Regions from separate parts of the Priestia sp. HNGD-A6 genome, predicted to be linked through region 2. Evidence: riboswitches for the same ligand, from Rfam matches in the RefSeq annotation. Region 2 holds a riboswitch; each other region holds the start of a gene.
The links. A riboswitch is a leader RNA that binds a small molecule or an ion and turns the genes downstream of it on or off. The one in region 2 is predicted to bind S-adenosylmethionine.
Positions count from the first base shown of each region.

Region 1: linked by a shared signal. The riboswitch ahead of mtnW (2,3-diketo-5-methylthiopentyl-1-phosphate enolase) and the one ahead of SCI76_RS20725 (hypothetical protein) in region 2 are both predicted to bind S-adenosylmethionine.
Region 3: linked by a shared signal. The riboswitch ahead of SCI76_RS15875 (phosphoadenylyl-sulfate reductase) and the one ahead of SCI76_RS20725 (hypothetical protein) in region 2 are both predicted to bind S-adenosylmethionine.

Region 1 is NZ_CP138621.1:1,534,612-1,545,175, forward strand. Features, by position in the region: gene SCI76_RS07830 (CoA-disulfide reductase) at 1-1,223, opposite strand, end outside; gene SCI76_RS07835 (ABC transporter permease) at 1,310-2,344, opposite strand; gene SCI76_RS07840 (sugar ABC transporter ATP-binding protein) at 2,341-3,846, opposite strand; gene SCI76_RS07845 (sugar ABC transporter substrate-binding protein) at 3,863-4,939, opposite strand; gene SCI76_RS07850 (acireductone dioxygenase) at 5,062-5,577, opposite strand; gene SCI76_RS07855 (methylthioribulose 1-phosphate dehydratase) at 5,593-6,231, opposite strand; gene SCI76_RS07860 (2-hydroxy-3-keto-5-methylthiopentenyl-1-phosphate phosphatase) at 6,228-6,893, opposite strand; gene mtnW (2,3-diketo-5-methylthiopentyl-1-phosphate enolase) at 6,890-8,134, opposite strand; SAM riboswitch class I at 8,215-8,321, opposite strand; gene SCI76_RS07870 (pyridoxal phosphate-dependent aminotransferase) at 8,452-9,624, opposite strand; gene SCI76_RS07875 (carbon-nitrogen family hydrolase) at 9,737-10,519, shown strand.
Region 2 is NZ_CP138621.1:4,055,283-4,065,846, reverse strand. Features, by position in the region: gene SCI76_RS20760 (poly-gamma-glutamate hydrolase family protein) at 1-98, shown strand, start outside; gene SCI76_RS20755 (hypothetical protein) at 150-659, opposite strand; gene SCI76_RS20750 (PLP-dependent aminotransferase family protein) at 682-2,091, opposite strand; gene SCI76_RS20745 (GNAT family N-acetyltransferase) at 2,204-2,602, shown strand; gene SCI76_RS20740 (TerD family protein) at 2,836-4,929, shown strand; gene alaP (alanine permease AlaP) at 4,995-6,398, opposite strand; gene SCI76_RS20730 (DUF1540 domain-containing protein) at 6,715-6,873, opposite strand; gene SCI76_RS20725 (hypothetical protein) at 6,974-7,318, opposite strand; SAM riboswitch class I at 7,382-7,483, opposite strand; gene SCI76_RS20720 (hypothetical protein) at 7,605-7,901, shown strand; gene SCI76_RS20715 (GNAT family N-acetyltransferase) at 7,914-8,360, opposite strand; gene SCI76_RS20710 (hypothetical protein) at 8,442-8,882, opposite strand; gene SCI76_RS20705 (glycosyltransferase family 2 protein) at 8,990-9,979, opposite strand; gene SCI76_RS20700 (DUF6044 family protein) at 9,992-10,564, opposite strand, start outside.
Region 3 is NZ_CP138621.1:3,117,158-3,127,721, reverse strand. Features, by position in the region: gene SCI76_RS15910 (MgtC/SapB family protein) at 1-249, shown strand, start outside; gene SCI76_RS15905 (NAD(P)-binding protein) at 281-886, opposite strand; gene SCI76_RS15900 (sirohydrochlorin chelatase) at 867-1,634, opposite strand; gene cobA (uroporphyrinogen-III C-methyltransferase) at 1,648-2,427, opposite strand; gene cysC (adenylyl-sulfate kinase) at 2,519-3,118, opposite strand; gene sat (sulfate adenylyltransferase) at 3,131-4,282, opposite strand; gene SCI76_RS15880 (inorganic phosphate transporter) at 4,335-5,414, opposite strand; gene SCI76_RS15875 (phosphoadenylyl-sulfate reductase) at 5,434-6,147, opposite strand; SAM riboswitch class I at 6,401-6,503, opposite strand; gene cdaS (sporulation-specific diadenylate cyclase CdaS) at 6,817-7,443, shown strand; gene SCI76_RS15865 (VOC family protein) at 7,541-7,924, shown strand; gene SCI76_RS15860 (potassium channel family protein) at 7,992-8,780, shown strand; gene SCI76_RS15855 (YugN-like family protein) at 8,790-9,194, opposite strand; gene SCI76_RS15850 (glucose-6-phosphate isomerase) at 9,295-10,564, opposite strand, start outside.

The sequences.
Region 1 (10,564 bases), 2.5 Mb from region 2:
GCAAATACATCGATTCGTTTTGCAACTCCTTCTTTCCCAATCATTTGAACCCCCAAAATCTCTTTTGTTTCAGGATGATAAACAAGTTTTATCACAATCTTTTCAGCTCCTGGATAGTAAGAAGCATGACTCGGAGCCCCGGCTGTGATGGTTTTGTATAGAAGAGAATTTTCTCTTGCTTCTCTTTCTGAAATGCCGGTTTTTCCGATTTCATAGTCCATCACTTTGACAATGCTTGTACCTAGAACACCCGGAAATTTTCTATTTTCTCCCCCTAATCGGTAACCAAGAACCCTTCCCTGCTTATTGGCAATGGTTCCAAGAGCAATATGAACATCTTTTTTTAATACGCGGTGATAGCTCGTTGCACAATCTCCCGCTGCGTAGATATGAGGCACGTTGGTTTCCAACTTCTCGTTTACTAAAATAGCTCCATTTTCAAGCATTCTTAGTCCGTTTCTTTCTAAGAATTGCGTATTCGGACGAACTCCTACATTTACAATCACTAAATCCGTTTGGTACGTTTGACGGTTTGTTTGAACGTGAGTGACGGAACCATCTGAATGCAGCAATGCTTCCACTTCTTCTTCGAAATGAAATAAAATATCGTCATCTAGCTGCTTTTGCAGATGCTCTGCCATGTCTTGATCTAAAATAGATAGAATCTGCTTTCCCTGTTCAATGACCCGTACTTCTTTTCCCAAAGCCTTCATTGCTTCAGCTACTTCCATTCCGACATATCCTCCACCAATAATAGTGACTTTTTCTACGGAGTGAGCCTGTAGATATGTATAGATTCTTTCGCTGTCTCCTAATGACTTTAATGTGCATACATTCGGCATGTTATCACTCATAAAATTAGGTTTAACAGCCGTTGTTCCAGTTGCAATGATGAGTTCATCATATGTTATCTCTTTTTCAGCGTGCGTTTTGACATTTTGTGCTACTATGTATTTCTTTGTATGGTTTACTTCTTTAACTTCGTGAAAAAGATGGACGGAGATATTTCGCTCTTCAAACTCTTGTTTCGTCCGAGCAATCAAATCGTCTTTTTCTTTTACAACACCTGACAGATAGTAAGGCATGCCACATGCGCTGTAAGAGATATCTCCACCTTTTTCAAACACAAGGATTTCCACTTCTTCTTTTTCTTTCATCCGGCGAAGCTGTGAAGCTGCGCTCATTCCGGCGGCTACTCCTCCTATAATGACGACACGTTTCATCTATACTCCCTCTTTCTACATAAATAATAGATTATACTATTGTTTTTCCTTATTCTTCCCGATTTCAAACGAAAAAAAACGGCTGTTTACACAGCCGTAGATGTTTGTTTCGAGCGGTAATACGTTAGAGCCAAGGCTCCTGCTAATACAGCTCCTTTAATAATATCTTGCATATAATACGGAACATTTAGCATCGTTAATCCATTTAACAGCACACCAATTAAAATAGAGCCAATCAGCGTCCCGAATACATTCGGTTTCCCTGCTCCAAATACGGAAAAGCCAATGTATGTCGCAGCTACGGCATCCATTAAAAATGGTGAGCCTGCGTTCACTTCTCCTACTCCAATACGGGCAGCTAAAACGACTCCTCCAATTCCAGCAAGCAAACCTGAAAACATATAGGCATACATACGATAACGATTAACCGGTACACCCGAAAGTCTTGCTGCTTCTATGTTACCTCCTGTTACGTAGAAAAAACGACCAAACTTTGTATAGGAAAAAACGATATGAACAAGCAGCACAGTCAGCAGCATAATGATCACTGGGACGGGAATACCTAGAAAGTGACCTTGCCCCAGCGCAAGGAAAGAAGGAATGAAAATTCCTGGAGCTCTTTCTCCGCTTGGTAAAGGCATATTGGTATAAATAGCTGAGCCTTTTGTATACGTTAATAAAATCCCCTGTACGATAAACATCATGGAAAGCGTGGCTAAAATATCAGGAATCTTTACTTTCACTACTAAAAAAGCATTCACTAACCCGATGAGAAGCGATGCAATAATCGGAACAATGATCGCGACTGCAATTTCTTGTCTATGTAAAACGAGCATAGAAGCTGATAAAATAGTGGCTAAACCAGCCGTAGATCCTACAGATAAGTCGAGTCCGTTGACGGTTAACGATATCGTTACACCAAGCGCAATTAAGGTAACAATGGAAATAGAGCGCAGAATATCACTAATGTTTTCTCCTGTTAAAAAGTTAGGTGTGGCAATGGAAAAAATAATCATAATAACAAAAATCATTAAGACTGTCCCATATTTGTAAAAAAAGTCGAAAACGCTTATTTTTCTCTTTGGTTTCGCTACAGGTTCTGTTACATACTCCGCACTCATCCTTTTACTCCTCCTGCTGTATAATAAAATAATTTTTCACTAGTTGCTTCTTCTTTGGATAATTCTTTCACGATTTTCCCGTTGTACATAACATAAATTCGATCCGCTACCCCTAGCAGCTCCTCGAATTCACAGGTTGCATAAACAACGCCTTTTTGCTGTGACACAAGCCCTGTAATTAAGTCGAATATCTCTCGCTTAGAGCCCACATCAACCCCTTTAGTTGGCTCATCGAACAACAGTACGTCAGAATCCGTAACAAGCCATTTTCCGATTGCTACTTTCTGCTGATTTCCACCGCTTAACGTTCCAACTGACTGCTCGATAGAATGAGACTTTACGCCAACTTGCCCAGTCGTTTTCTGCGCTTTTTCTTTGATCTTTCCTCGCTTTAGAAACGAATAATTTGTAAAGCGGGACAGACTTGGCAAAACTAAGTTATCGGCAATCGATTCATGAACAAAAATTCCTTCTTTTCTTCGTTCTTCAGGAACAAGAGAAAGACCTTGTGCAATATAATAATACGGCTGCTTATTCAACTTTAGTTTCTTGCCTTTTAACCGAACGCTGCCGCTGACATATTGCTCTAAACCAAATAGACTTCGGCAAAGCTCCGTTTTCCCTGCTCCTACAAGCCCTGCAATACCGACTACCTCTCCTTCTTTTACATGAAAAGAGATATTCGAAAGGCGCCCTGGAAGGGATAATGCTTCTACATGTAAAAGTTCGTTTCCAACTTCTACTGATTTTTTGACCCACTGTTTTACAGAAGACGTTCCTAACATGAGCGTAATCACGTCTTCAATTGATGTATGTGAAGTTTCTTTTGTAGCTACATAGCGTCCGTCCTTTAAAACCGTTAAGCGGTCGCAAATATCAACCACTTCTTGAAGGCGATGTGAAATATAAATAATGCCTACTCCGCTTTTCTTCAGCTCTCTCATCACAGAAAACAATTGTTTCGTCTCTTCCACACTAAGAGGTGCGGTTGGTTCATCCAAAATTAAATAATCAACATTCTGTACAATTGCACGTGCAATAAGCACCTGCTGTTTTTCTGATAGAGTTAGATCAACAACATTTTTTTTAACGGATAAAGAAGAACCAAGTAAAGAAAGAGCTTCTTCCGCTTTCTTATAAATAGATTTCCAGTTTACAAATGTCTTACTTTTCTTAGAAACCTGCACGTCTAACACAATGTTTTCAGCTACTGATAGCGAAGGAATCAGCGCTACATCGACTTCTTGGTGTACAATGCCGATGCCGTGGCTCTTCGCTTCTTTAGGAGAAGAAATAGAGATTTCTCCTCCGTCTTTGTAGATCTTTCCTTCGTACTCGTCGTAAGCTCCGCACAATATTTTCATCAACGTACTTTTACCGGCACCATTGGCTCCCAATAAAGCATGAATTTCCCCTTTTTGAACAGTAAAATCAACTTTGTTCAGCGCTTGAAAAGAACCAAAGTTTTTTGTAATGTTCTTCATTGAAAGCTCGTTCGTCATGTCTGTCCCTCCACTTCTACTCTTTTTTACCCCATTCTTCTACGTACTGACTAAGCTGGTCCATATTAATCGTTTGATTAGGCAAGTCAGTTTGTTTGACTAAAACCGGATCAAAGGAATAATAACGAGGGATCTCTTGACCGGAAATCTTTTTAAGAAGCAGATCAACCTGCTTTTCTCCTACTGAAGCTGGGTTTACAGCAGCTGACGCTTTCCACGGGCTATTTTTTGCCTGCATCATTTGCAGGTCTTCATCAGATAAGTCCACTCCGTATACCTTAATCTCATCTCGTCCTGCTTCTTTAATCGCTCTTGTGACTCCTTTTGCAAATTCGTCCCAAGGTGCCCAAACGGCTGCAATGTCTCCTTTATTTGGATACTGCTTTAATACAGCCGCCATTTTATTTTGAGTGTCTAGAGAGGTGTTGTCTGTTGCGCTTCCAAACGTGGCAATTTGTTTTACATCTGGATAGCGATTCATCATAATTTTATAAATGCTGTCGCGTTTTTCCATCGGTGCAAAGCCTCCAACAAACGCATATACAATATTTCCTTTTCCGTTAATGTCCTGCATCATTTGCTTTAACCCCTGGAGCGCAAGCATATAATCATCTTGGTCAATCGTTGTAACGCCTTCTACTTTTAATTCTACGTCTGTTGCAATAACGGGAATCCCTTTTGCAATCGCGCGCTTCACGCCAGGTTCAAGGGTTTCAGCCCGGCCGTGGTCAATCATAATACCGTCAACATTTTGGTTAATAGCCGTGTCTAAATACGCAGCCATTTTAGATTGATCATTATTAGAATCAGAAACGGATAGCTGTACTCCGGCTTTTTTAGCCGCTTTTGTCACACCTGTTATGTACTGAGCAGCGTGAGTGCCTGATGTAAATTCAGAAATAAGCGCAATTTTTGTATCTTTCGTAATCTGTTTTCCTTCTTGCTGTACAGGCTTAGCAGAAGCCGCTTGCTGCGCTGGAGCTGCCTGTGCTTTCTCGTTTAGACTTGGCTGTTCTTTCGTGCAGGCAGCCAGCGCAAAAACTAGAAGTACGAGCAAAGTAAGTGGCCACAGCATTTTTTTACTCTTTTTCATGGTGTTCCTCCTATTATACTTATTATTCATATAAAAATAGTTAGTTTTATAATAATCCAAAGAATACCCCGCTTTTAGATGTAAAAGCGGGGTGATCATGACCTATGCTTTACAAGTAGTTGTTATGCGTAAATAGGTACCCATCCTTCAGTTGTCACAAAAATTCGCACAGCGACTACTTTACGATCTTCCATTAGTGTAAAGTAATGAAGAATGTTTTCTGGTACTGAAATTAAATCGCCTGGCTCTAATTCAACATCAAAAAATTCGCCGTCTTTTCCTTGAATAACAAAGATTCCATGACCGCTTACGATAAAGCGAACTTCGTCATCTGTATGAATATGCTTGCGCTGAAAGTTTTTTAACAATTCATCAATGTTTGGTGTAGATTCCGATAACGAGATAACATCTTGAGCTTTATAGCCGCGGCGTTCAGAAATATCTTTAATATCCTCATCAAAAGCGTTTAAAATTTCTTTTTTTTCTTCATCAGTTAAATCATATTTTTCACGAAGATTTTCTGGAAGTTTTGTAATATCCCAGTTTTCATAAATAACTTCATTGTTTGCCAGAAAAGCTGATACTTCCTCTTGAGTTTCAATTCTTTTATTATTTACATGTAAGCGAATTTGCGCCATTTTTATTTCCTCCTTTTATAAATGCACCTTTGGCTTAATGCCTTTAAGTGATAGTAATTTCACATGGTAGCTAAATAGAAATTCATAGGCTTCTAGCGCTTTTTTTGTTTCAAACGCATTTTTTCCCCATACCGTAATCCCGTGGTTACGAATTAAAATCGCGCCTTGATCGCCTTTTATATGGTGAGAAAATTCTTCTGCTAGTGTCGGAATATCCGCGTAATTCGGAATAATCGGAACAGTAATTTCCGCATCTTCCTCCCAAATACCCAGTGCCTTAATAATTTCTTGGCCTTTGAATGAAATAAACCCTTCATCTCCGTACAGTTCAGAGATCACGTTGTTGTCGATTGTATGTACATGAAGGCTGCACCCAGCATTCGTTGACTCGTAAATCTTAACGTGCAAAAGCGTTTCAGCAGAAGGCTTTAAATGCGTTTCTTCTGCAGGCTTCCCGTATTGATCAACTAACAAAAAGTCTTCATTTGTGCGTTTTCTTTTATCTTTTCCACTTGCTGATACAAAGAAAGTTGTCGGATTTTGATCCACTTTAATCGCTAAGTTTCCGCTTGTACCGAAGAACCAATCGCGCTCTGCCAACTCATCTTTTATATCTGCAAGCTCGTGTAATCTTTGCTGAGCCATAATACTCATGCTTTCACCTCTTCTGTTAATTCTTGTAAATGGCGAATCACATCATAAAAAGTAGAAAAAGGACGATACGGTAGAGATAGCTCTTCGCATTTTTTAATTAAAAAGTCACGCGCAATGACAGTGTCAGCTAATTTGGCAGCCTGCAAATCTGTAATTGAATCGCCAATAACAACCGTATGATCTCTTTCATCTGCAAGATGGCGAATAATCGTTGGCTTACAGCAGCCGCAGTCATTTGTACACTGTTTATCACATGTATGAGGCCACGTAATGGAAATATGCTCACCGGAAAAATCAGATCCGTTGCAGTAGAGCATTTCCTCTGCAACTCGATTTCCCAAAAGCGGTTTTACAAAAAAGTCAATTCCTCCGCTTACAATATAAAGCGGAATATGATGCTCTTTTGTATAGGCAATAAAATCATCAAATCCATCTCGAATAGCAGACGTCTCTAAAATATAAGAAATAATATCTTCCTTTAATTCCACGGGAAGCAAGGCAAACATTTGCCCTACTCCTTCTTGAATGGAGACGCGCTGTGCTAGCACGTCGTCTTTAATACTTTCCCACTCCGGAGGAGCAAATTGTTTCATAATAGCAATAATGTTATCGCTATTTGTGATTGTTCCATCAAAGTCACAAAAGATTTTTAACGATGTCATGCTTTCACCTCTACTGTTCCCCATAGTTGCAAAGCTTTTTGCAACTCTTTTGATTCTTCCGCTTTTTCGGCTAGTGTTTGATGAGAGAGTACTCCATCTATCGCCGCACGGAATGCTTTTCCTCCTCCGATAGCGCCGTCTGGATGACCGTGAACTCCGCCTCCTGCATTAATAATGCTGTCGATTCCAAAGTCCTTCACAAGCTGCGGTACCATTCCAGGATGAATTCCTGCTGAAGGAACCGGGAAAGTCTGCTTATATTTGTACACAGGACGCGTTAATTCGTAGGCAATGCCTGTCGTATCTTCAAGAGAAAGCGCTACGCTTCCGTATGGTGATGGAAACAGTGAGAAATCCGCTCCGGCTAAGCGCAATAGTTTTCCAAGCAGTAATGAATTTGAAAAACCGTAAAACTCTGATGGCGTAAGCGCTCCGCTAACAGCTGGGTGTGCCATAATCGGCAAGTTAATTTCATCATCTTCTCGAAGTGCCTGCAGTACGTCTAACCCGTAAGCAAATACGTTGAATAAAAGAGCATCGGCTCCTAGCTCAGCTGCTTTTCTCGCTTTTTCTTTTAATTCAAACGTTCGTCCCGTTAAATTAACAGCATACAGCGTGCGGTGTCCCGTTTTTTCGTATACTTCATTCAGTACTTTTTTTCCTTCTGTAACGCGAGCTTCAAAAGGTGTTCGTTCACTATCAAACAAAATCTCGTCGTCTTTAACCAAATCCACTCCGCCAAGCGCTTGCTCACGAAGCTGAGTTGTTAAGTACGTCATATCTCTTCCAATTACGCCTTTAAAAATACTCATCACAAGCGGACGGTCATAAACGCCTAGTTTCTCTCGGATACCTTCTATTCCAAAGCGCGGTCCTGGGAATTCAGCTAATAATTCATCAGGAAAATCCAAGTCTAATAATTTCACTTTTCCATCAAGTGATAGTTTTCCGAAAACCGTAACTAAAATAGCCGGTAAATCTCTTGAAAAGTTGGCAGTAGGATAAGCAATTTTGACAATAGCCTGCTTAACCTCTCCGCCTAAATATCCGTTAACACGTTCGCAGTCTTGAAGCTCAGTTACGGATATGACGCGCCCTTTATGCTTTTGAAGCTGCTGTTGATCTAAAAGCGGCAGATCTGTCCATGAGCCGACGGTTAGTCCTAAAGCGATTCCTTCCGCTTTTTTATGAAAATTTCCTTTATTGTCATGTAGTAAGTAGCTTGCAACGATTTCACTCATTATGCTAAAAACTCCCTTGCTGTTTAATATCGTTAATAAAAAAAACCTCTTCTGTAATTAAGAAGAGGCTTTCGTTGCTCTTCTTATCTCTCAGCTGCTGCTGCAAGAATTAGCACCGTGCTTAACATGCGTTAAGTCGGTTGCCGGGCTTCATCGGGCTAGTCCCTCCACCTACTCTTAATAAGAAAGTTGCTATTTATTTAAATTGAATTCGTAGATTATATACTAAATAAAAAATACCGCTAGGATTTATCGGTTATTAATCTCGTTAACTTCTTACATATTAAGCCAACTCAAAAAGGATTGTCAATGCGTTTTTAAAATAAATTTAATTTTTTTATTCGAGATACAGCTTCTCTCATGCGCTCTTCATCCGTCAGCAGTCCTACGCGCACATAGCCTTCACCATATGTTCCGAAGCCTACTCCAGGTGCCACTACAACGTGGGCTTTTTCAAGAAGTAAATCTGAAAATTGTTCAGAAGTATATCCTTTAGGAACTTTTAGCCATGCAAAAAAGGAACCCGCTGGAGATGTAACGTCCCAACCAATTTCTTGAAGCCCTTGAATAAAGGTATTGCGTCTAGATTCATAGCGCTTAACTAAATCATTCACACATTGTTGAGATTCTAACAGAGCTGCCGCTGCTGCCTCTTGAACCGCCCCAAAGAGGCTGACATACATATGATCTTGAAGAAGATTAATAGCTTCTACTACACTTTCATTTCCTACAGCAAATCCAACTCGCCATCCCGCCATGTTATACGTTTTAGAAAGAGTATAAATTTCAATTCCCGTCTCTTTTGCACCAGGAGTCTGTAAAAAGCTGATTGGCTTTTTACCATCAAATCCAATGGCTCCGTAGGCAAAGTCGTGTACCACACAAATATCGTGCTTGGCAGCAAACGCCACGGTGTCTTCAAAAAATTCTGCTGTTGCCACTGCACCGGTAGGATTATTCGGATAGTTTAAAAACATGAGCTTTGCCTGTTCTTTAGCACGTTCACCTATCTCTTCGTATACGGGCAGAAAATGATTTTCAGCCGTGAGCGGCATCACTTCCATCTTTGCTTTTGCAAGCTCTACTCCAGACCAGTAATCAGGATATCCAGGATCCGGAACCAGCACCGTATCTCCAGGGTTTAATAAGCACTGCGGAATTTCTACAAGTCCACCCTTCCCGCCAAACAAAATAGCTACTTCTTTTTCAGGATCCACATCAACGCCATATTCTCGTTTATAAAAAGTCGCAACGGCCTCTTTTAAAAACTGGTGCCCCCGAAATGGAGAATATTTATGATGTATAGGATTAGCACTTGCTTTTTGAAGTGTTTCTACAATATGTGAAGGAGTAGGCTGATCAGGATTTCCCTGCCCTAAGTTAATAACGTCGTGCCCTTGGGCCATTACTTTTCCTACCTTGCCTACAAGTGATGCAAAAAATTGTTTTGGTAAACTTTTTAATAGTTCCGATTGCTCAAATTGTTTCATCATCGCACACCTTCTCAAAAAATTCTTGAAATTCTAGTCACAAATAATATATTGTAATACTCAACTTGTAAAGTCATTTTTTTCAACTACTACAAAAAGGACGGATGATAAAGTGAGTGTAAAAATCACGTGTTTGCAGCTTGATATTGCGTTTGGAAACCCAACTAAAAACCGAAAATATATTCAACAAAAAATGACGGAAGCTCTAAAAGAAAACCCTGACATCCTTGTGCTTCCTGAGCTATGGGATACAGCTTATGATTTGACGCGGCTAGACGAAATTGCCGATGATGAAGGACAGCAGGCCAAGCAATTAATCTCTCAATTTGCTAAAACGAACGAAGTAAATATTGTGGCAGGTTCGATCGCGAAAAAAACAGAGCAAGGCGTCACAAATACGATGTATATTTTTGACCGAAAAGGTCGTGAAGTGTCACAATACAGTAAGCTGCACTTATTTAAATTAATGGATGAGCACCTCTATCTAGAAGCAGGAACAGCAAAAAATCTTTTTACACTTGAACAGTCTTTATGCGCAGGAGTTATTTGTTACGATATTCGTTTTCCAGAATGGATTCGCGTGCATACTAGCAGCGGAGCAGAAGTCTTATTTGTTGTTGCTCAGTGGCCGGCTCCAAGACTTGCCCATTGGAAAGCACTGCTCATTAGCCGCGCAATCGAAAATCAATGCTATGTAATCGCGTGTAATCGTGTAGGCCAAGATCCTAATAACACATTTGCCGGACATTCCTTAGTCATCGATCCGTGGGGAGAAATAATCGCTGAAGCTGGCGATAGCGAAGAACTTTTAAGTGCTGACGTTAACCTAGAACTTGTAAAAGAAATTCGCAAACAAATTCCTGTCTTTACAGATCGCCGCACAGAATTTTATTAATTATGTATTGACAGCCGTTTTTTTGCATGATACGATTTTCACCAG
Region 2 (10,564 bases):
ACCGCATGAATGTAACACCTCTTTTTTATACATTCGTATCTTCCTTACAAGAAGCATCCTCTTCCTATCAAACTTTCCTTTACCTACAGATCCACTAATTTTCAAAAATTCTCGATTTCCAGACAAAAAAACCAGCGCAGTCTGTGTAATCAAACGCGCTGGTTTTTATCTATTTCTCTCGCTAAAATAGATCGTTTAAAGCCTTTTTGCTCAAAAAATTCTTTGATTTCACTTGGACTTTGATAAGAAAGTCTAATCACATAGTAGTTAATATATTCAATCCAAGCAAACGCGTAAAGGCCTAGAAAAAAAGCAAGTCCCTTAACCCCTAACTGCATATAGTGGTAAATGAGTACACCTAAACCTAACGTAAGAAGAATTTTATTCATTTTTTTAAAAAGCAGAAACAACTGAATGTAGCTGGAGGGCAAATGAGAATCTTCTTTTCGGCTCACCCGCCTCCATTTCATAAACCAGTACAAGCTTCCTTGAAACAGGATAAACTCAAGTATAATAAAAGCATACACACTTGAAAACGTTGTTAAATAAAAAGCCAGATGAGAAAACTCATTTAAGTACCCTATCCACAGCGCAGCAAACAGTAAAGCTGCCGTAAGCTCCCCTGTCCATAAACCAAACAATTTCCGCTTTACTTTCATAGAAATCCCCCCAGCGTACCTCTCAATCCTTCTGTTCAAACCAAGCTTTAAACAGCAGGTTTACACCTGTTTTTATTTCTCCATCAGACAGTCCTGCAAATCCAAGCAATACATAGGGCGTGTTGCTTTCACCCGCACTATGATAATAAATAGATGTTGGATAAATCGTTACCCCTTGTTTGGCAGCTGCTTCAATTAGTTTCTGTTCACTCATTCCTTTTTTTACCTTAAGAAGAATATGCAAGCCAGAATGTTCTCCAATAACATCTACACGTTCTCCCATAATAGTAGTCAAACAATCTAGCAGCAGCGCTTGTTTTTTACGGTATGCTGTTCTCATTTTATTCAAGTGACGTTCCCAGTGCCCTTCTTTCATAAACAGAAAAAGCGTATGCTGATGAAGCCTTGAAACAGGCTGTTTAAAAAGTCCACAGTGTTTCATATAACTTGTAAGAAGACGGTGTGGCAGCACGGCATAACTTATTCGAAGAGAAGGCATCAACGATTTTGAAAACGTACCCGTATAAATAACGCGATCGTCTTGATCTAATCCTTGAAGGGCCGGAATCGGTTTTCCTTTATAGCGAAATTCCCCGTCATAGTCATCCTCTATGATATAGCCATTCGTTTCTGCCGCCCACTCTAATAGTTCAAGTCTTCTTGCTATCGGCATGACCATCCCAACAGGAAATTGATGAGACGGCGTAATGTACACCGCATCCGCTCCGCTTTCTTTCAGTTCCTTCACTTTCAAGCCAGAACTATCAAGAGAAATAGGGACGACCGACATGCCTTGTTCTTGAAAAACGTGCCTCGTTCGGTGAAAGCCTGGGTTTTCGAACCCAATTATCTTTTCTTTTCCTAGAATGACAGAAAGCAGCCACATGAGGTACTGTGTACCTGCACCTATCACAATTTGCTCCGCTGTGCAGCGCACTCCTCTTGAATGATAAAGATACGCTGCAATTTCTTGACGAAGAAGCAGTTCGCCCTGTGGATGTCCGCTATAAAAAAGCTGGCTTTCATCATGATAAATTGTTTGAACCGTTAGCTTTTTCCACGTGTTATACGGAAATTTTTCTACGTCTACCTTTCCATGGCTAAAGTCAATGACAGTTGATTTCCCTTCTTCTTGCGGTAAAGAGACATAGGCGGGAGGCTGTTTTTGAAGCACGACTTCATTTTTTATCTCTTTTACAAATGCTCCTTTCCTGGCTAGTATCTCGATATAGCCTTCAGCTTCTAACTGTACATAAGCCGCTTCAACCGTATTTTGGCTAATGCTTAAATGAAGAGCTAACTTTCGTTTAGAAGGCAGTTTTTCATGAGGCGGAATGGTGCCTTTTTGAATTTGTTTTTTTATGTAAGTATAAAGCTGCATGTATAAGGGATCTGCTTTTCTTTTATCGAGCAAAGGCATTAACTCTAACATGATGTTCTTTCCTTTCTAACTGACACTATTAAATTTACTGTTTCTGACACTTATTCTCAGTTCAGATTCTTCATATACTGGACTATATCTTATAAATCAAGGAGATGACACAATGACCATTACTTACAAAACCAACGTCTCAATCCGTGCCGAACAAGCTGCTGAAGTGTTTGTATATTCAGGTATTAAACGTCCGGCACAAGATCTTGATCGGATTCAAAGAATGCTTGATCATGCTTCCCTTACCATTACCGCTTGGAAAGACAGCGAACTCATTGGCATAGCCAGAGCGTTAACAGATTTTAGCTACTGCTGCTATTTATCGGATTTAGCTGTCGTAAAAGACTATCAAAATCAAGGAATTGGCACACAGCTCATCAAGCACGTTCAATCAGAAATCGGTGAAGAAGCCGCGCTCATTTTACTTTCCGCTCCTTCTGCTATGAACTACTATCCAAAAGTCGGCTTTCATCAGATTGATAATGGGTTTAAAATTGGGAGAATTCAATAGATAAAAAAGATAAAAAATTCCTTTTATTACTAAACTATTATTATTTTACATCTTTTTGATATGATGTTACAATATTCAAAGATTAAGGCTATGATACTTCTTCCTTCTCATCCAACTCTTAGAATTTAGAGGTATCGCTTTCCTTAATCTATTAACTTAACTATACATATATTCAAAGTCAGGAAGCACAGCGCCTGGCTTTTTCTGTGCAAATCATACATGGTGGTGTTTGAATGAAAAACGATATTTTTTTAAGAAGACAGTCTAAAGTAATTGTGAAGCAAGGATCAGATATATTACCCCCTGCTTATGTAGCTTCCATGTTAAAAAACATTGAGGCATTAGGATTTACAGCTTCAACTTCTTTAATTGATCGGTTACTCACTCTTCCGTTCTACGAATTTATGTCTTTTTATGAGCAGCTTCTCTTATCTTTAAAAAGACTTGTTGGCGCTCATGTCAAATATAAACCGATGTATCCTAACTTTCCAAACGAAGTCATGCAAGCTTCCGAAGCAGAACTATACATAAATGCCGTACTTCACTATCTGACTGGGGTTTTACCAAACAGTGAAAAACAAGATGTTTTTCCACTGTTAGATACTACAGATTTACGGATTATTGACCTCGGAACAGATGAAGAATTTGACCTTATGATATGCCAATTAATTGGTGCAAATACCTCATTATCGCAAACGGATCGAGCAGACATCGAATGGTCTCTTATCAATTTACCGGCATTAGATCTACTTCCAGCAGTCATTCCTCAAAAAGAAAATGCTGCATTTGTTAGCTCAGTGTTAATTAAGACAAAAAAACTACCTATTGATGTCTTGTCTTCTTATTTTAAAACAGCAACAGATGTCTTACGTTTGGCAACCGCTTTATCTGATGGCGATATTAGTCTTTCATCACCCACTTTATTTAAGAAGTTTAGTCGTTTTGAACGCCGAAGCTTGTTGCAGCTGCTAGAAAGCACTCCAAACGTAGAAGAAGATATGTTTCGTTATAAAGTAAAGTGGATTCGTTTAGGTGAAATTTTACATCCTGGAGAATACAAACATCGATTTCCTCATGCTGCTAAAGGATTCGATACTGTTCGGAATCATAAAAGACCATTGACGTTCTATAGTAAATTAGAGAAAGCACTCGAGCAACAAGACGTCTCAAAAGCAGTTTCACTTTTAGAAAAACGTCCAGGTGACTTTGCTAGACGAATTGACCATTTGCTGCGCTTATCTACTGGGGAACAAGAAGCTGCTTCTATTATTACAGCATTTGCAGCGGTCGCTCATCACGTCTCTACGCCAGTACTGCTTCAGCTCTATTCACATATGAAACATCGACATCATAGACAAGATATGCGCGTAGTGTTTCCAAAAGGGAATGTGTCCAAAGTAATGGCGCTTGATAATCCCTTACCCTCTCTTCGTAAAAATCTTTGTGATGGTGTAATAGATGCATGCAAAGATGCTTTACATGACCGTTTTGCTAAGTTGCCACCTCTTGGAAATGTATGGCTTGATGAACGTTTGCGTGAACAAACTATACCGTTTTCACAGCGTTCAAGCAGCAAAACATTAAAAACGATTAGCAGGGGAAGTAAATTAACAATTCCTGAAGGCGATACGCTTCGTTTTTTCATTTGGTGGAAAGAAGGCTTTGCAAATGGTGAACATACCGGTAGTGTAGATATTGATTTATCTGCCGGAATTTACGATGAAAACTGGCAGTATAAAGAGCATATTTCTTATACAAACTTATCTTCAAAAAGCTTCAAAGCTTTTCACAGCGGAGATATTACATCTGCTCCTAACGGGGCATGTGAATTTATTGACTTGCATATCCCTACGATTCTAAAAAAAGGCGGCCGTTATATATTGATGAACGTTTATTCATTTTCTGTCCAGCCTTTTGTTATGCTTCCCGAATGTTTTGGAGGATGGATGATGAGACAGCACATAGAGTCCGGCGAGATATTCGAACCTTCTACCGTACAAAATAAAGTAGATCTTGCTAGTGATTCCACCATCTCCATCCCTTTAATTTTTGATTTACAAGAGCGAAAATTAATCTGGACGGATATTTCGCTGCATCACCATGTTGAATTTGAAAATAATCTTGAACAAAACAATGGTTCGGTCTCTCTTATGGGAAAAGCCATGACAAAGCTGTTAAAGCCAACGCTTTATGATCTTTTTTCATTTCACGCACAAGCTAGAGGAACACTTGTCCATGACAAACAAAAAGCTGACACTATTTATTCGCTTGATGAAGGTGTTACTCCTTATGATATTGAAACAATTATTGAAACCTACCTAAACTAATTATTTATAGGAAAGTAAGAACAAATAAACGAAAAGACCTCTTTCCAAGAAAGAGGTCTTTTCGTTTACTTCACTAGCTTTTGCTCAGTCCCAGCTGAACCTTGACTTCGTTTATGAAATCCTTTTGCGTAGTACGCGATAATAAGACCGATAAACCATAGTGGTCCGATAACAACTGCAATTCTTGTATCTGGATTGTACGCCATAAGAACAACCACCAGCGCTAGGAACGCAAGTGACACATAAGACGTTAACGGAAATAAAGGCATTTTGTATTTTAACTTTGCCTCTTCACCTTTTTTTAGCGTTTTGCGATACTTAATTTGAGAAAGCAAAATAATTCCCCATGTCCAAATCGCACCGAATGTTGCAATGCTTGTTACCCACGTAAATACTTTGGCAGGCACAATGTAGTTTAACGCTACTCCGACTAATAACGCACCCGCTGATGCTAAAACAGCTTTTCCAGGTACGCCGCCTTTTGTCAGCTGACCGTATCCTTTTGGAGCTTCTCCGTGCTCTGCTAAGTTAAACAGCATACGGCCTGTACTAAAAATACCGCTGTTACAAGAAGAAAGAGCTGCTGTTAGCACCACAAAGTTAATAATGCCTGCCGCTGCTGGAATCCCGATTTTTTCAAATGTTAATACAAACGGGCTTCCCTGTGAACCAATTTCTTGCCAAGGATAAATTGACATAATGACAAATAATGCACCAACGTAGAAAATAAGAATACGCCAAAAGACCGAATCAATCGCTCTTGCTAGAGATTTTTCTGGATTTTTCACTTCTCCCGCGGTAACGCCGATCATTTCAATTCCTAAATATGCAAACATAACCATTTGCAGCGACAGTAAAATACCTTTGAATCCGTTCGGGAACAGCCCGCCGTTGTCCCATAAGTTTTTAATACCCGTCGCAACGCCGCCGTTCCCGATTCCAAACACAATCATTAATAATCCAACGGCAATCATTAACACAATCGCTAAAATTTTAATAAGTGCAAACCAAAATTCCAGTTCACCATATGCCTTAACAGCTAAGAAGTTAACTGTTGTCATGATGACAAGCGCCGATAACGCCCAAATCCAGTTTGGTACATCCGGATACCAATATCCCATATAAATACCAACGGCTGTAATTTCAGCCATACATGTTACAACCCATAAAAACCAGTAGTTCCAACCTGTTAGATAACCAGCAAGGGGCCCTAAATAGTCGCGCGCGTACTTGCTGAATGAACCTGCAACAGGTTTTTGAATCGCCATTTCTCCAAGTGCTCTCATAATAAAAAACATAATCATTCCGCTAAATCCGTACGCCAATAATATTCCCGGCCCTGCTAATTTAATAGCAGATGCAGATCCAAGAAACAGCCCTACCCCTATGGCTGCTCCTAAGGACATCAGCGTCACATGTCTTTCTTCTAACCCGCGTTTCAATTCTTTCCCCTGAGTTTTCCCCTGCATAAACGTCTCCCCTTTTTCCAATCTGTCAAAACGAGATGAATACAGCTTTTTGTTAGCGCTTTCATATAAATTTATGCTAAAAGTCAGCTAGGCTGTATATTTGTATTCTATCACCTTTCTCTCCCTTTTCTTTTGTCGAAAAACAAAAAAATTATCGTATCATTTTGTTTAAACGCACAATTAGACGTAGACACTGCTTTTTTACTATGTATTTATTATCGCACCTAAGTAATAGTATTTTTTTTAAAAATAGAAAAACGCCGACTCAACTCCGTCAGCGCATCGTTCATTTTATGCTTTTTTATAAAACTAGCATTTATCTCGCGGGTTCAAAAGTTTTACAGCCAGGTTCTTCCGTTTCAGAAACATGGTGACTACTTTCAGGACTCACAACGTAAATGGACTCTGCACTGCATTTATTTCCCGATTTCCAATACATGCACTCATTCACTTCACATAATACACCTTGGGCCACTGTTATCCCTCCTTTTTTTGTCTTATCTATTTACTACCCGAAATAGAACGCTTCTAACATTCACATGCAAAAAAACCGCTTGTTTATCAAGCGGATCCTTTTACTGCGTGTGTTCAACATACTGTTTTTTAGCTAAATATAATTCACGACTCAGCGTGATCCGCCGTTCTCTCAAGTTCCTTAATTTAACTTGAAACTGTTCATTAGTTGGCTCTTCTTGAATTAAGCGATACGTAAAAGAAATATCTTCATTTAACTGTTTAAAATCTTCCCATATTTCTTGAACGAGTGCGGATTGTTTGTCTTCAAATGAACGATTTTGCTTCTTTTTTAGCGCGGCTAAAATTTCCTGCTGCCACGTTTCGTCTTTTAGTTCTTTTGCTAACAAGTATAGATCTAAATAATCATCAACGCTTAGCGCCTGTTGTGTATTTTTCAATGTCATCACCTTTTCTATACGAAATGTTTCTTCCTAAGAAGAGGATTTCATCATAGAAAAAGATTCCTCTTCTTATCTGTCAGAGCTAGGCTATGCTGGAATTAGCACCATTCAATAATTGTGGTTGCTGAGGCTTCAAAGGGCCAGTCCCTCCACCTCTCTAGATAAGAATATTTCGTTTTTAAATTATTTCTGACTATTCTAATATGTTTTATATGTTATGTCAATAGCTTTTCAATAAAAAGAAAAAAGAAGTAAAATATGGTATGCTTTCATAAAGGATGGTGAGCACATGAAACGATATATGTTATCTGCTTTTTTGGGAAGCTTGCTGCTGCTTCTTAGCATTGCTTTTTCATCTACTTTCCATATTGCAATTGTCAAAACAACCGGAAGCATTGGAGGGATTATTTTAGCAGCGGCGGCTCTGATTATGAACGCACTTGAAGATCCCCCCGCCTCAGATCATACAGGTAGAGGAGCTGTTGAAGTACTAGATAAAGGCGCCGTTTGGGCTACTTATTTACTTTTACTTTCATTACCGAACCTCATCGCATGTATAACATCTTATGTTTTATGGACTCGCTGACATTCACCAACATTACGGACGTTTTGCCACCTGTAGGCTCATTGATATTTGTTTATCTACAAATCCAAGTTCACGGTACACATGCTGTGCAAAATTCCCAGCATGAACGCTGAGTCTGATTTCAGGGTATCCTTTGATAGACAATTCATCAATTGCTTTTTGCATTAACGGCTTGGCTAGACCTTGCCCGCGGTATTCTGGTAAAACATATAACTCGTAGATAAAGCCAATTTCTGCTTTTGAAAAGAAGTCGGCAGATGGACCGACAAAAACCCAGCCTGCAAGTTTATTTTCTTGTCTAGATACTAAATAATAACACCCTTTTTCAAGGGCATTATCAATTAGTTCATTTACGCGTTCAGTTGACGGTTGAAACTGATGCGTTGTTCCTTCAAACAGCGCATCAGCAGATTTCGTCCGAATTTCCTGTATTTCTTCTTCAGTAGCTTTTGCAATCATCACAATCTCTCCTTTCGTGTTCGTTTTCCACATACAGAGATAAATTCCTGCAAAAAAAAGTCTTCGCCTAAGCGAAGACTTTTATTTAAATTCAAAATGTTCTTGATGGTTGCCTTGTTCATCCGTCCAGTTAATCATGATGTCTAAGCCTGCCGCTTTTCCAGGAACAGCAAAATTGGCATAGCGAAAACGCTGACCGCTTTTGCTTAAGTTAGACCTTTCAATAGGAGAAAACAAGCTGTATTTCGCCTTATTTTTTCCTTCGTGCCGAAAAGCTTGGACCTGCACACGCTCTACGTCTTTTCCAATGTTTTCAACGGTTAATCCATATGTATGATAGACGTTATTTTTCCACTTTAGCTGATTATCTCCCGTCATGCTCGCTTTTGTCAGTTCGACCGACCATTGTTCAGATGATTTCTTCATTGGAAGTTTCTCAATCGAAAGAGCGCTGACATGAATGGTTGCAAAAGCAAGCCAAACAAAACAAAAAGTGCTGACTGTATAAAGTAGTCTTTTCATAGATTTTGATCTCCTTAGAAATTTTAGTAGTAGCATCTCCTATTACCTTAAAAATTATGATAAACACTTTAACAAAAAAGCCTCTCCATTCAGGAGAAGCTTCTTAATTAATGCATCAGCAAATCTTTTTGTGTGTCTAACGAGTGTTTTGTATATAAATCTCTTTCAATCGCATATTTAGGACGCTGTTTCACTTCGTTGAAAATCTTGCCAATGTATTCTCCGACAAGACCTATTCCCATTAGCTGCAGGCCGCCTACAAGCCAAATTGATAAAATAAGAGACGTCCAGCCAATTTGCGTATGATCTAAATATTTTTGAATCAGCGCATAAATGCCAAACAAAATACTAAAGAGAAACGAAGCTCCTCCAAGCAGCGTCAGTAAGCGTATAGGTGCTACGCTAAAAGACGTAATCCCGTCAAATGCAAAAGCGAGCATTTTCTTTAGCGGATATTTTGACTCACCCGCCGTCCGTTCTTTGCGGTCATATGTGACTTCCGTGGAGCGAAATCCTACTAATGGTACAAGGCCCCGCAAAAAGACGTTTCCTTCTTTATATTTCATGAGTTCACCAAGAGCACGTTTGCTCATAAGGCGAAAATCAGCGTGATTTTGAACGAGCTGAATTCCTAGCTTGTTCATAAAACGATAAAACCCTACTGCCGTGGTTCGTTTGAAAAATGTATCGGTTTCTCTGCTGTCTCGAACGCCATATACAACTTCATACCCAAGCCAATATTTCTCTACAAAAGTACGAATGACGCTGCTATCATCTTGCAAATCCGCGTCAATGGAAATGACGCAGTCAGATTGCTTATGAGCTACTTCTAGTCCTGCAAGCAAAGCATTTTGATGTCCTACATTTCGCGCTAACTTTAACCCTTTTACAAACAAATTGCTGCAGCTTTCTTTTTCAATAAGCGACCACGTGCTGTCTTTACTTCCATCGTCTACAAATAAAATGGTACTTTCACTTGATACAAGTCGTTCATTAATTAGTTCTTTTACTACAGTAGTTAATTGAAAAGACGTCTCTGTGAATACTTCTTCTTCGTTGTAGCATGGAACCACGATCGTTAAAATAGGTCTGTTCATGTTATTGCCCCCTTACTTTGCTTCATATACATACACTTTCCAAGCGGACTGTTTATCGTTAAATGCTTTTAAAAAGTGCAAACCGTCGCTTTCAGCATTTTCAATTGGCACAGCTGAAAAAATATAGCGACCGCCCATTTTCTTAAATTGGCTGATATTAAGCTGCAAATGACGGATTTTTTTCGTTGAGTCTTTTCGGTAATCATATTTTTTCCCTAGCTCACTAACAAACACATAGCAGCGATTGCCCCAATGATCATAGTAGCTTTCTAGTTTTTTATTTTTATCAAGCTCTTTGGCAATAATTTTGCGAAACTCATGTTTATATGTTAACGGATAGAAGTTGTTATACGTATCTAGCGTATAAAAGCCGTTATACTGAGCAATTGATGGATGAAGCCCTATGCTCGCTACGCGATAAGATGATTTAGGTTTTCCAATATATCTGCTTATTTCATCAAATTGATGCACAGCATAAAATTCTTTGACTGAAGGCTCGTGATTGTAGCGATAGTAAAGTTCAGGATTTGCTATAAATAACACAAGCAGCTGTAAAATCAAACATACCCACACAAACTTTTTCCA
Region 3 (10,564 bases), 940 kb from region 2:
AGGCAACTGCGCGAGAAAGAGCTTATTCTTCAACTTAAGCTGGCTGATAAGCACAATATTTTTGATACAACTAACAGCATTAGAGAAAAGAATATTACAATAAAAAATATTCGAATCAAAGATTTAGACACCAATGAATTATATATACGTATGAAAGTGTCAGTTAATAATCAGCGTCCTACTACAGAAGTGTATTACGAGATTCAAAAAATCAGCGGTATTCGTAGCATTGAAGTTGAAAATGTATAAATAAAAAACGGCCAATTGGCCGTTTTTTTATTTATACATTTTCAATCTGTTGTAAAAATTCCCTCTGTTTTACTAGAGACAGCCGGTATTGATCATCGATAATTTCTGTTAACAACTCATGTTTACGGCTCTTTGACACATTCAATCTGTGGATAAGAACTCGGCATTCGTACAAAAACTGTGTATACTGTGTGTAACTCTCATCATAATTCGAAGATAATTCTTCTTTTATTCGTTTTGTCAACAAAGGACTAGCGCCATCTGTGGATATTGCCAGCGATAATCTCCCTCTAGAAAACTGTGCAGGAATTTGAATATTTCCATCGGAAAAACCGCTGGCCATATTAACCAACTGATCATTTTTAATATGCTGCTTAACGAACTTATTCACAGCTTTATCATTTGTAGCTACAACAATAAAAAAAACATTAAGTAAGTCTTCTTCTCCTACTTTTTTTCTTTTTACACACAGCTGATTCTTAGCTTCCCACTCATTTATTTCAGCTGAAACAGTTGGAGCAACCACTGTAATGGCTGCTCCTTCTTGTAAAAAACCTTTAATTCTACGAGTTGCGATTGTTCCGCCTCCAACTACTAAGACCGAACGATCCTTTAAATCAAGCATAACGGTATACATCGTATTGATTTCCTCTGCTCGATAATAACGTTTTTACTTGATGACTTAAAATGTGTGCAAGTCCATCATGATAACCTAGGTAGTTTGCTAAGATAAACTGCTGGTCATCTGTTGATAACTGCTCCAATTCTTCCTTAATTTCGTTCATTAAAATACCGGTAAACAAAAGGTACGGGAGAACGAATACTTGCTTATACGAAGTTTGTTTAGCAAGGTGCAGGCCTTCTTTTAAATTAGGGGCAGCGGCAGCTAAATAGCATGTGCTCACTTCTTTAAAAGCTCCTTTACCTTTTAGCAGTTGAGCTATTTCGTTAAAATCTTTTTTTACAGCAGGATCACTGCTTCCTCTGCCGACCAGCAATACCATCGAATCTTCATGCTTATCCACATTGGTTTCATTGATTCTCTCTACTAAGATATCAACAATTCGTTCGTCTACGCCGAACGGTTCTCCGTACAGTACTTCTACTTGTGGATAGCGTTCATATACTTTGTGTATTTCTTCAGGTATATCATGTTTTGCATGGGCAGCTGTTAATAACAGCAGCGGCACAATGGCAATACGAGTAGCACCTTGTTCAATACACGCTTCAAATCCTTGTTCAATAGTAGGGTAAGCTAGCTCTAGGAAACAAACTTCTTGAATCGGTACATCTAGATTTTTTTTACATCTTTCAATAAAAGCAACTGCCTGATCAGCGCCTTCTTTTACGCGGCTGCCATGGCAAACATATAAAACTGCATCCATATAATCAACCTCTTTAGTAAGCTTCTTGTGCATACGAATAGTAATGCTGTCCAGTCTTCTCAAACCAATTCAATCGGTCATGAAAATTTACAACTTCACCAACGATAATCATACTGGGATTTTCAATTTGTTCTTCTTTAACAATATCAACAATTGTACCAAGAGTTCCAGTTACAGTGCGCTGGTCCGCACATGTGCCCCAGTGAATCAATGCAATTGGCGTAGCTGAGGTTTTTCCATGTTCCATTAACTGTTGGCAAATGTACGGTAAGTTCCTCACTCCCATATAAATGGCAAGAGTATCTACACCTTTGGCTAGGCTATCCCATTTGATTGCATCATGCTCGCTGTCTTTACGGTGTCCTGCTACAAAAGCAAAGCTTGCGCTGTATTCCCGGTGAGTGACAGGGATTCCTGCATAAGCAGCAGCTGCGATACCTGATGTAATTCCTGGAACAATTTCAAATGAAATGCCCTGTTGCACGAGAGCTTCTGCTTCTTCCCCTCCGCGTCCGAAAACAAATGGATCTCCGCCTTTTAAGCGCGTTACAATTTTCCCCTTTTTAGCGAATTTCACTAAAAAGTTATTGATTGTTTCTTGCTTGAGGGTATGGTAGTTTGGAAGCTTTCCGCAGTAAATAATATCAGCATCACTTTTAGCATACTCCAGCAGGTCCTTATTCACTAAACGATCATATAAGATAACATCTGCTTGCTGAATTGCTTTCAACCCTTTTAATGTAATTAAATCTGGATCTCCTGGTCCTGCACCGACTAGATATACTTTCCCCATGAATGCCTTTCACCCTTCCATCATTTCCACGTCTCCGCAGCGCTCCCAAATTTTAATTTGAATTAGAACAGCGGACAAAGTCCGCTGTCATTTAGATGAATTTTCGGTTAGATAAATATTCAATAACAGTTTGTACACATTCTTCTACAGACTGTGTACTTGTATTAATTGTTACTTCAGGATTAGCAGGTGACTCATAGGGAGAATCAATTCCTGTAAAATCACGGATTTCTCCGCTTCTTGCTTTTTTGTAAAGGCCTTTTGGATCTCTTTTTTCACATTCTTCTAACGGACACTCTACGTATACTTCCAAAAATTCATTCCCCTCTAAGATCTCACGCACTTGAGCGCGATCTTCTTGGAATGGAGAGATAAATGCTGTTAGTACCACTTGACCGCTGTCTACGAACAGCTTAGAAACCTCACCGATACGGCGGATATTTTCTGTACGATCTTCAGCAGAAAACCCTAAATTCTTGTTTAAGCCAAAACGAACATTGTCACCATCTAATACATAATTGCGAATATTTTTATCAAAAAGCGCTTTTGCCACTGCGTTTGCTACGGTAGATTTACCTGAACCCGAAAGGCCCGTAAACCATAATACAAAACTGTGATGATTATTTTGCTCGCGTCTTTCCTGTTTTGTAATTCCAGCATCATGCCACGTAATGTTTGTTGATTTACTCACTTCAACCGCTCCTTATTTTGAAGATACTTTTTGTTTTGCTAATCCCTTAATTAACACTTCAATTACTTCTTTACGGCTGAATGTGCTTGGTGGCACTTCTCCGTTACGAAGCATTTCACGTACCTTGGTACCAGATAGAATCATATGATCTTCCTTGCTGTGAGGGCATGTTTTCGTTGATGCCATCGCTTCACACTTCTTGCAGTAGAAGCTGTGTTCAAAAAATAAAGGTGTAATTCCTAATTCATCTGCCGTAAAGTTACTGAAGATTTTTTGTGCATCATATGTTCCGTAGTAGTCACCAACACCAGCGTGGTCACGGCCTACAATGAAATGCGTGCATCCAAAGTTTTTTCGAACCATTGCATGGAAAATAGCTTCTCTAGGTCCAGCATAGCGCATTGCAGCAGGGAAAACTGCCAAAGCTACACGATCGCTAGGATAATAGTTCTCTAAAAGTACTTCATAACTTTCCATACGGATATCTGCTGGGATATCATCTGACTTTGTTTCTCCTACAAGTGGATTTAAAAACAGGCCGTCTACAATTTCTAATGCTGTTTTTTGAATATACTCATGCGCACGGTGAACAGGGTTACGAGTTTGGAATCCAACAACCGTTTTCCAACCGCGCTCTTCAAATGCTGCTCTTGTTTCAGTTGGATCTAGGTAATACTTTTCAAAACGCGTTTTAGGTGTACGTTCTACAAGTACGATTGGACCTGCTACATATACATTTGGGCGTTCCATCATTTTCTTCACACCAGGGTGGGCAAGTTCTGCTGTGCGGTACACATTTTCCGCTTCTTTTTCTTTATTTGGCGTATATACTTCAGAAACTTCTAAAACACCATATGTCACACCGCTTTGAACTAGTTTTACTTTGTCGCCAATGTTTAATTCTTTAGCCTGCTCTTCTGTTACGGGAAGAGTAATAGGAATACTCCATACAGTTCCATCTGCTAGACGCATATTTTCAACAACTGATTGATAATCTTTTTCTCCTAAAAACCCCGTAATTGGGCTATAAGCACCAATTCCAATTAGTTCTAAATCGCTTAGAGCCATGTTGTCTACTTCAATTTCTTTTGTTAGTGACGTGTAGTCATATGTTGGTTGATATAAATTAATTAATTCTCCACCGTGTGCTTGAATTGTTGTCATTTTGTAAAATCCTCCTTAAGTAATTAACACAATATAATAAAAAGCACTTGAATCACGCAGTCATTTTTTCTTTTTCCGACTGCAGGCTTGCTCTTTTTCTTCTAGTCGTTCTAGCTAAGCTTAGAATACCTCCTGTAGCAATACATCCACTAGCTAGCACCACAAATGAATATAAGTCGCTTTCAAGTACTAATTTCACAAGAACATATGAGATTACGAGTGAAAATACAGGGGATACCACCCAAACCTTTAACATTTGAATGACCACTTCTCGCTGTTCTTTCGTAAATCCCGTTTTCGCTGCGCCTATTCCAATAATAGAAGACGTAGTGACCTGTGTAAGCGGTACTGGCAAACCAAACAGTGAAGCGACTGTAACAAGAGAAGCACCAGTACCCGAGATAATACAGCCTTCTCCTACAGAATAGCGAGTAATTTTTTTTCCGTTTGTTTCAATAACTCGGCCTCCTAGTAAAAGAGCTCCGAGCGCCACCGCCAATCCTCCTGCTATGACACCCGTTGTAGCATCCATTAATCCAGCTCCTACTAGAGGACCGACAGCATTTGCCACATTGTTCATTCCAGCTGAGAAGGCTTCAAAGAATCCCGTTGCAATAACTAAAATCGTTAAAACTCTTTTCCACTTTCCCTCTGCTTCTTTTTTATGCGCTCTGCGCTTTATCACTTTCCCAATCAAAAAAGCAATAACAAATGAAACTAGCGGAACAATAATCCAAAAAGACATGACAATTAAAAGTTTTTCTACATACAGAGATTGATAAGCTACCCCTACTCCAACAACTGAGCCAACTGTTACTTCACTTGTTGATAAAGGGATACCAATCAAATTCGCGAAAAAGAGTGACAGCGTTGCAGCAGCCAGAATGATAATAACTAATTCTACTGACAGCAGTTTTTCAGGTATGATACCTGAACTGATGGTTTTTACCACCTCACCGCCTCCGGTAACAGCTCCGAGCACAATTCCTACAGCACAGATGAACAGGGCCACTCTTCGCTTTTTAATTGCACCGGAGCCGTATGAAACGCCCATAGCAGCTGCTGCACCGCTTGCCCCAATATTCATTGCAAAAAAAAGCGCAATGATAAAGGCAACATATAAAAGCATCATTTATTCAGCTCTTTCGTATTTAAGATTCGTGTAATCCGCACTCCACTTTTTGTGTACCTGCCCATCTTCCTGAACGTAAATCGTCTACATTATAGGCAGGTGCGGTACAGGGCTCACAGCCGATACTTGGGTAGCCTTGATCATGAAGTTTGTTGTATGGCAAATCATGCTTATACACATAACGCCAAATTTCTTTCCATGACCAATGAATTAACGGACAAACTTTCACCTTCTTGAATTTCTCATCTTTATTAAAATAATTCGTGTTGGCACGAGACTCAGACTGCTCACGTCTCAAACCAGAAATCCACGCATCATAAGGAGCAAGGGATTCTCTTAGCGGAATGATTTTTCGAATTTGACAGCATAGGTTAGGCTGACTCTTCCAAAGCTCATCTCCATGTTTTTCAGCTTGTTCTGCAAGAGTTAAATCCGGCTTTTTCATATGAATACGTAAATCAGGGAAGCGTTCTTTAATTGCATCAATCACTTCATATGTTTCTTTAAAATGAACCCCTGTATCTAAAAAGACAATTTCAGCATCTTTTTTCACTTTTGAAATTAAATCAATTAACACGATTCCTTCGATCCCAAAGCTTGACGCATAAATAATTGAATCTCCGTAGGTATCATACGCCCACTGCAATGCTGAAAGGGCTCCTTTTGTTTCATCTTTACTGTCGAACTCTGGAAATGTATCGCTCCAGTTTTCGTACGTATATAAGTCTGCCATTTTCTCCACTCCAATTCTTAGTTATCCGCGTTATCCAATAAAAAAAGACGGTTTTACCCACTAGAATTGGATAAAACCGCCTCTAGTGTGTCTAGTCAGCGAAACTATTTAATTCTTACTTTGCTTCGGCGTGTTCAAAGGTTTGTTTTAAGTCGGGGTTTACAGTCATCGTTGTCCCTCCTCAAAATATCTCTTGCGCTATATCAAAATAAAAAGTCTTCCGTATTGAAAGACTGGGTAGGCAATAATTTTCACCTTATCTTTCAAAATGATACACACTTTGCTGGAATTAGCACCTTGCTAAGCAGGTTGCCGGGGTTCAGCGGGCCAGATCCCTCCACCACTCTTGATAAGCATTTTTTAAAAATTTTAGCATATTTAGAATATTTGTCAACATTAAAAATTATATATCCGATAAGAAAACTATACTTTAAATTCACAGAAATATCTATACTTTTATTTAAAACAACATATGTAAATTTAACCCAAATGTGAACATATCAGTTTATAAAACGCTTTCTTTTTTCCCCGACTTTTTATGTTCTCTTGCTAAATAAAATGCAAAATCTCTCTATAAAATTAATAACGGATTTATGAGCTTTACGGATAATTCACTCACATTAGCACACATTACAGATAACACTGACTGACAGATAGGAGCTATATAAGATGGAGAGACAACCCTTTCAATTAGACGATACAATTAAAAATAATGTGCGAACATATTTACAGCAGATTTCAACTGAAGCCTCTAATTTAATTAAACATTTAGACACGAGTGATCATTGTATTTTATGTGATTTTGAGGAGATGAGAAGGTTATTTCAAGATGTTCAAGCTACGGCCGCCTCTTATTACTTGCGTCATTACTTATCGCCTTATACATTTGAATACGCTGCTCTGTCCCTAGCTATTCATAACCTCTCTGAGAAACGTCACGGCGCTTTAATTGTCATTGAACGGGAACAAAATGTTGATCCTCTTATTCAAAAAGGAATGCCTATTCAAGCTCCTGTCAGCGCTACGCTAGTTGAGACACTGTTCTATCCAGGGACACCCTTACATGACGGAGCCGTCCTAATTAGAAATAATCAGCTTATTTCAGCTGCTAATGTTTTACCTCTCTCGTCTATTATTTCAACGAACAAAAAGTTGGGAACACGTCACCGTGCAGCAATTGGAATGTCGGAAAAATCGGATGCATTAATTTTAGTTGTATCTGAAGAAACAGGTAAAATTTCGTTTGCTCTTGATGGAAGCCTCTACCCTATTCACTCCAGCAAAAATATGATTTAAGAGCCCTTTCCTGATAAGCAGCCCTATCTTGACTTATCTATCCTTTCTCTTTAATATATTTCATAGTTTTTACATACTATAGATACGGGTGATGCATATGGCAATTTTAAAATTTGAACATGTAGGCGTTCAAGTAAAGGATATAGAAGAATCTATTGAGTTCTATACACAAAAAGTGGGGTTGGAGCTCATCGAAACACTACCACATACCGATCCGTCTTTGAAGCTAGCTTTTCTAGGTTTAGAAGGCAATGTAATCGTAGAGTTAATTCAAGGGTATAACTCAAGCTTACCTAGTGAAGGTAAAGTTCATCATTTTGCGCTGGCAGTAGATGGAATTGAAGAGGAGTTTGAGCGTTTAAAATCAGCAGGCGTTTCATTTGTGGAAGAAAACATTGTAACTTTGCCAAATGGAGCAAGATACTTATTTTTCTACGGTCCAGACAAAGAATGGATTGAATATTACGAAGTAAAAAGATAAAGATATCTTATACCTTCAGTGAAAAATGGTCATACTGTGGCTATGACTAATCACTGGAGGTTTTTTTATGATGGAATGGCTATTATTCCGACTTTTTCGTCGTTCTATTTTAGTGCGGCTTCTTTTTATTATCGGCTGCCTTGTTTTACTTTTCGGCATGCTTATACATTTCCTAGAGCCGCAAACGTTTGGGAATGTGTTTGAAGGAATTTGGTGGGTTATTATTACAATCTCTACTATAGGGTACGGTGATTTTGCTCCCACCACTACGATTGGAAGGTTAGCTGCAATTATTTTAGTCCTGGTTGGAACGGGATTTATTACTACTTATTTTGTCACGCTTTCTAAAATTGCTGTTTCCGCTGAGAGCGCTTATTTGGAAGGGAATTTAAAGTTTTATGGAAAAGATCACTTCATCGTTGTGGGGTGGAATGAGCGCGCCAAACTCGTGCTAGAGTCTTATCGCGACGCATTTCATAAAGAAGACATTGTTCTTATCGACGACTCTCTGACTAAAAACCCCATGATCTGTGATCGCGTTCATTTTATTAAAGGAAGTCCCTCTCACTATGAGGTATTAGAACTTGCCAATGCTCGGTGCGCAAAAAAAGTGCTGATTACTGCCGATCAGCATAAGACAGAAGAATATGCAGACATGAATACGATTGTTACGCTAGTCGCTCTGCAAGGATTGAACCCTTCTATTTACAGCATCGTTGAACTGTTAACAAAAAAGCATATTCAAAATGCGCAAAATTTAGGGGTAAATGAAATGATTAAAACAAACGAGTTGATTAGTCAGGTCATGTACGAACATATTTTTGTGAAAAAATTAGAGAGTTTAAGAAAAGAATAATCCTTTCAATTATTGAAGCAGCGCCTCTTCTGCCTCTCTAATTAGCTCTTCTCCTAAGCTGATATACTTTTCTGGAAATGAAGCGTCTGCGTCTTGGGGTTCTGCAAACTGGTTAAATGAAGCACCCACGTTTCCATTGTGAACATTGTCATCTAAGCCAATTTGATACTTATGTGAAAGTAAAAATGGCGTACCAATCTGTACGGTTGTTCCTTTAGAATCCAGTTCTCCATTCGTAGCTGTAAACGGGATGCGTAAAAACTGATAGCCGACTTCATCATTCATCTTATAGTCGAATGAACCATGATCATAATCCCAATTTCCTCCAATGTTATACCCAAGCGGCTTAAGCGTTTTTTCTAATTCATAAAGCTTGAATAATGTGCCGTCTAATCTTGAAGATAATTCAATCATCTTATCCCTCCTCTGTTTTAACATGTCCTTTTTCCAGCTTTTTATCCTTTATCTCAAAAGCAAAAAAGTTCACCTTCTAACAAGAAGGTGAACTTTTTATTTATTTCAAACGCTTTTCTAATTCTGCTTTTTTCTCTTCAAAACCAGGTTTTCCAAGAAGAGCAAACATATTTACTTTGTATGCTTCTACTCCCGGCTGATCAAATGGGTTTACGCCTAATAAATAGCCGCTGATTGCGCATGCTTTTTCGAAGAAATATACAACATATCCAAATGTATACTCATCTAGCGCTGGAATGTTCACAACTAAGTTTGGAACGCCTCCGTCTGTGTGAGCAAGCATTGTACCTTGGAACGCTTTTTTATTTACAAAGTCAACTGTTTCACCAGCTAAGTAATTTAGTCCATCTAAGTCCGCTGCATCTTCTTCAATTGTTAGCTCATGACGAGAATCTTGAACTTGTACAATTGTTTCAAAAATATCACGGCGACCTTCTTGTACATATTGACCTAAAGAATGAAGATCCGTTGAGAAGTTAGCAGATGAAGGGTAAATACCTTTTTGGTCTTTTCCTTCACTTTCACCAAATAACTGTTTCCACCACTCAGCAAAGTACTGAAGAGCTGGCTCATAGTTAATCAGCATTTCAATTGTTTTTCCTTTATTATAAAGAACATTACGAGCTACAGCATATTGATAAGCTGGGTTCTCTTCTAGCTCTGATGATGAAAATGCTTCTTGAGCATCAGCTGCCCCTTTCATCATTTGTTCGATATCAAGACCTGCAGCGGCGATTGGTAATAAGCCAACCGCTGTTAATACAGAATAACGGCCGCCTACATCATCTGGAATAACAAATGTTTCATAGCCTTCTTCGTCCGCTAATGTTTTTAATGCGCCGCGCGCTTTATCTGTTGTTGCATAAATACGCTTGCGTGCTTCTTCTTTGCCGTATTTCTCTTCTAATAATTTACGGAAGATACGGAAAGCAATCGCCGGTTCTGTTGTTGTACCAGATTTTGAAATAACATTAATAGAGAAATCTTTATCTTGTAAAACATCCATTAGGTCTTTCATGTATGTTGAGCTGATGTTGTTACCAGCAAAAATAACTTGCGGAGTTTTACGCTGTTCTTTTGATAATGTGTTATAGAATGAATGCTGAAGCATTTCAATAGCAGCACGAGCACCTAAGTAAGATCCTCCAATACCAATAACAATTAATACATCTGAATCCGATTTAATTTTTTCTGCACTTTTTTGAATGCGTGCAAATTCTTCTTTGTCATACTCCGTAGGAAGGTCTACCCATCCTAAAAAGTCGTTCCCAGCACCTGTTTTTTCATGAATTGAATGGTGAGCTACTTTC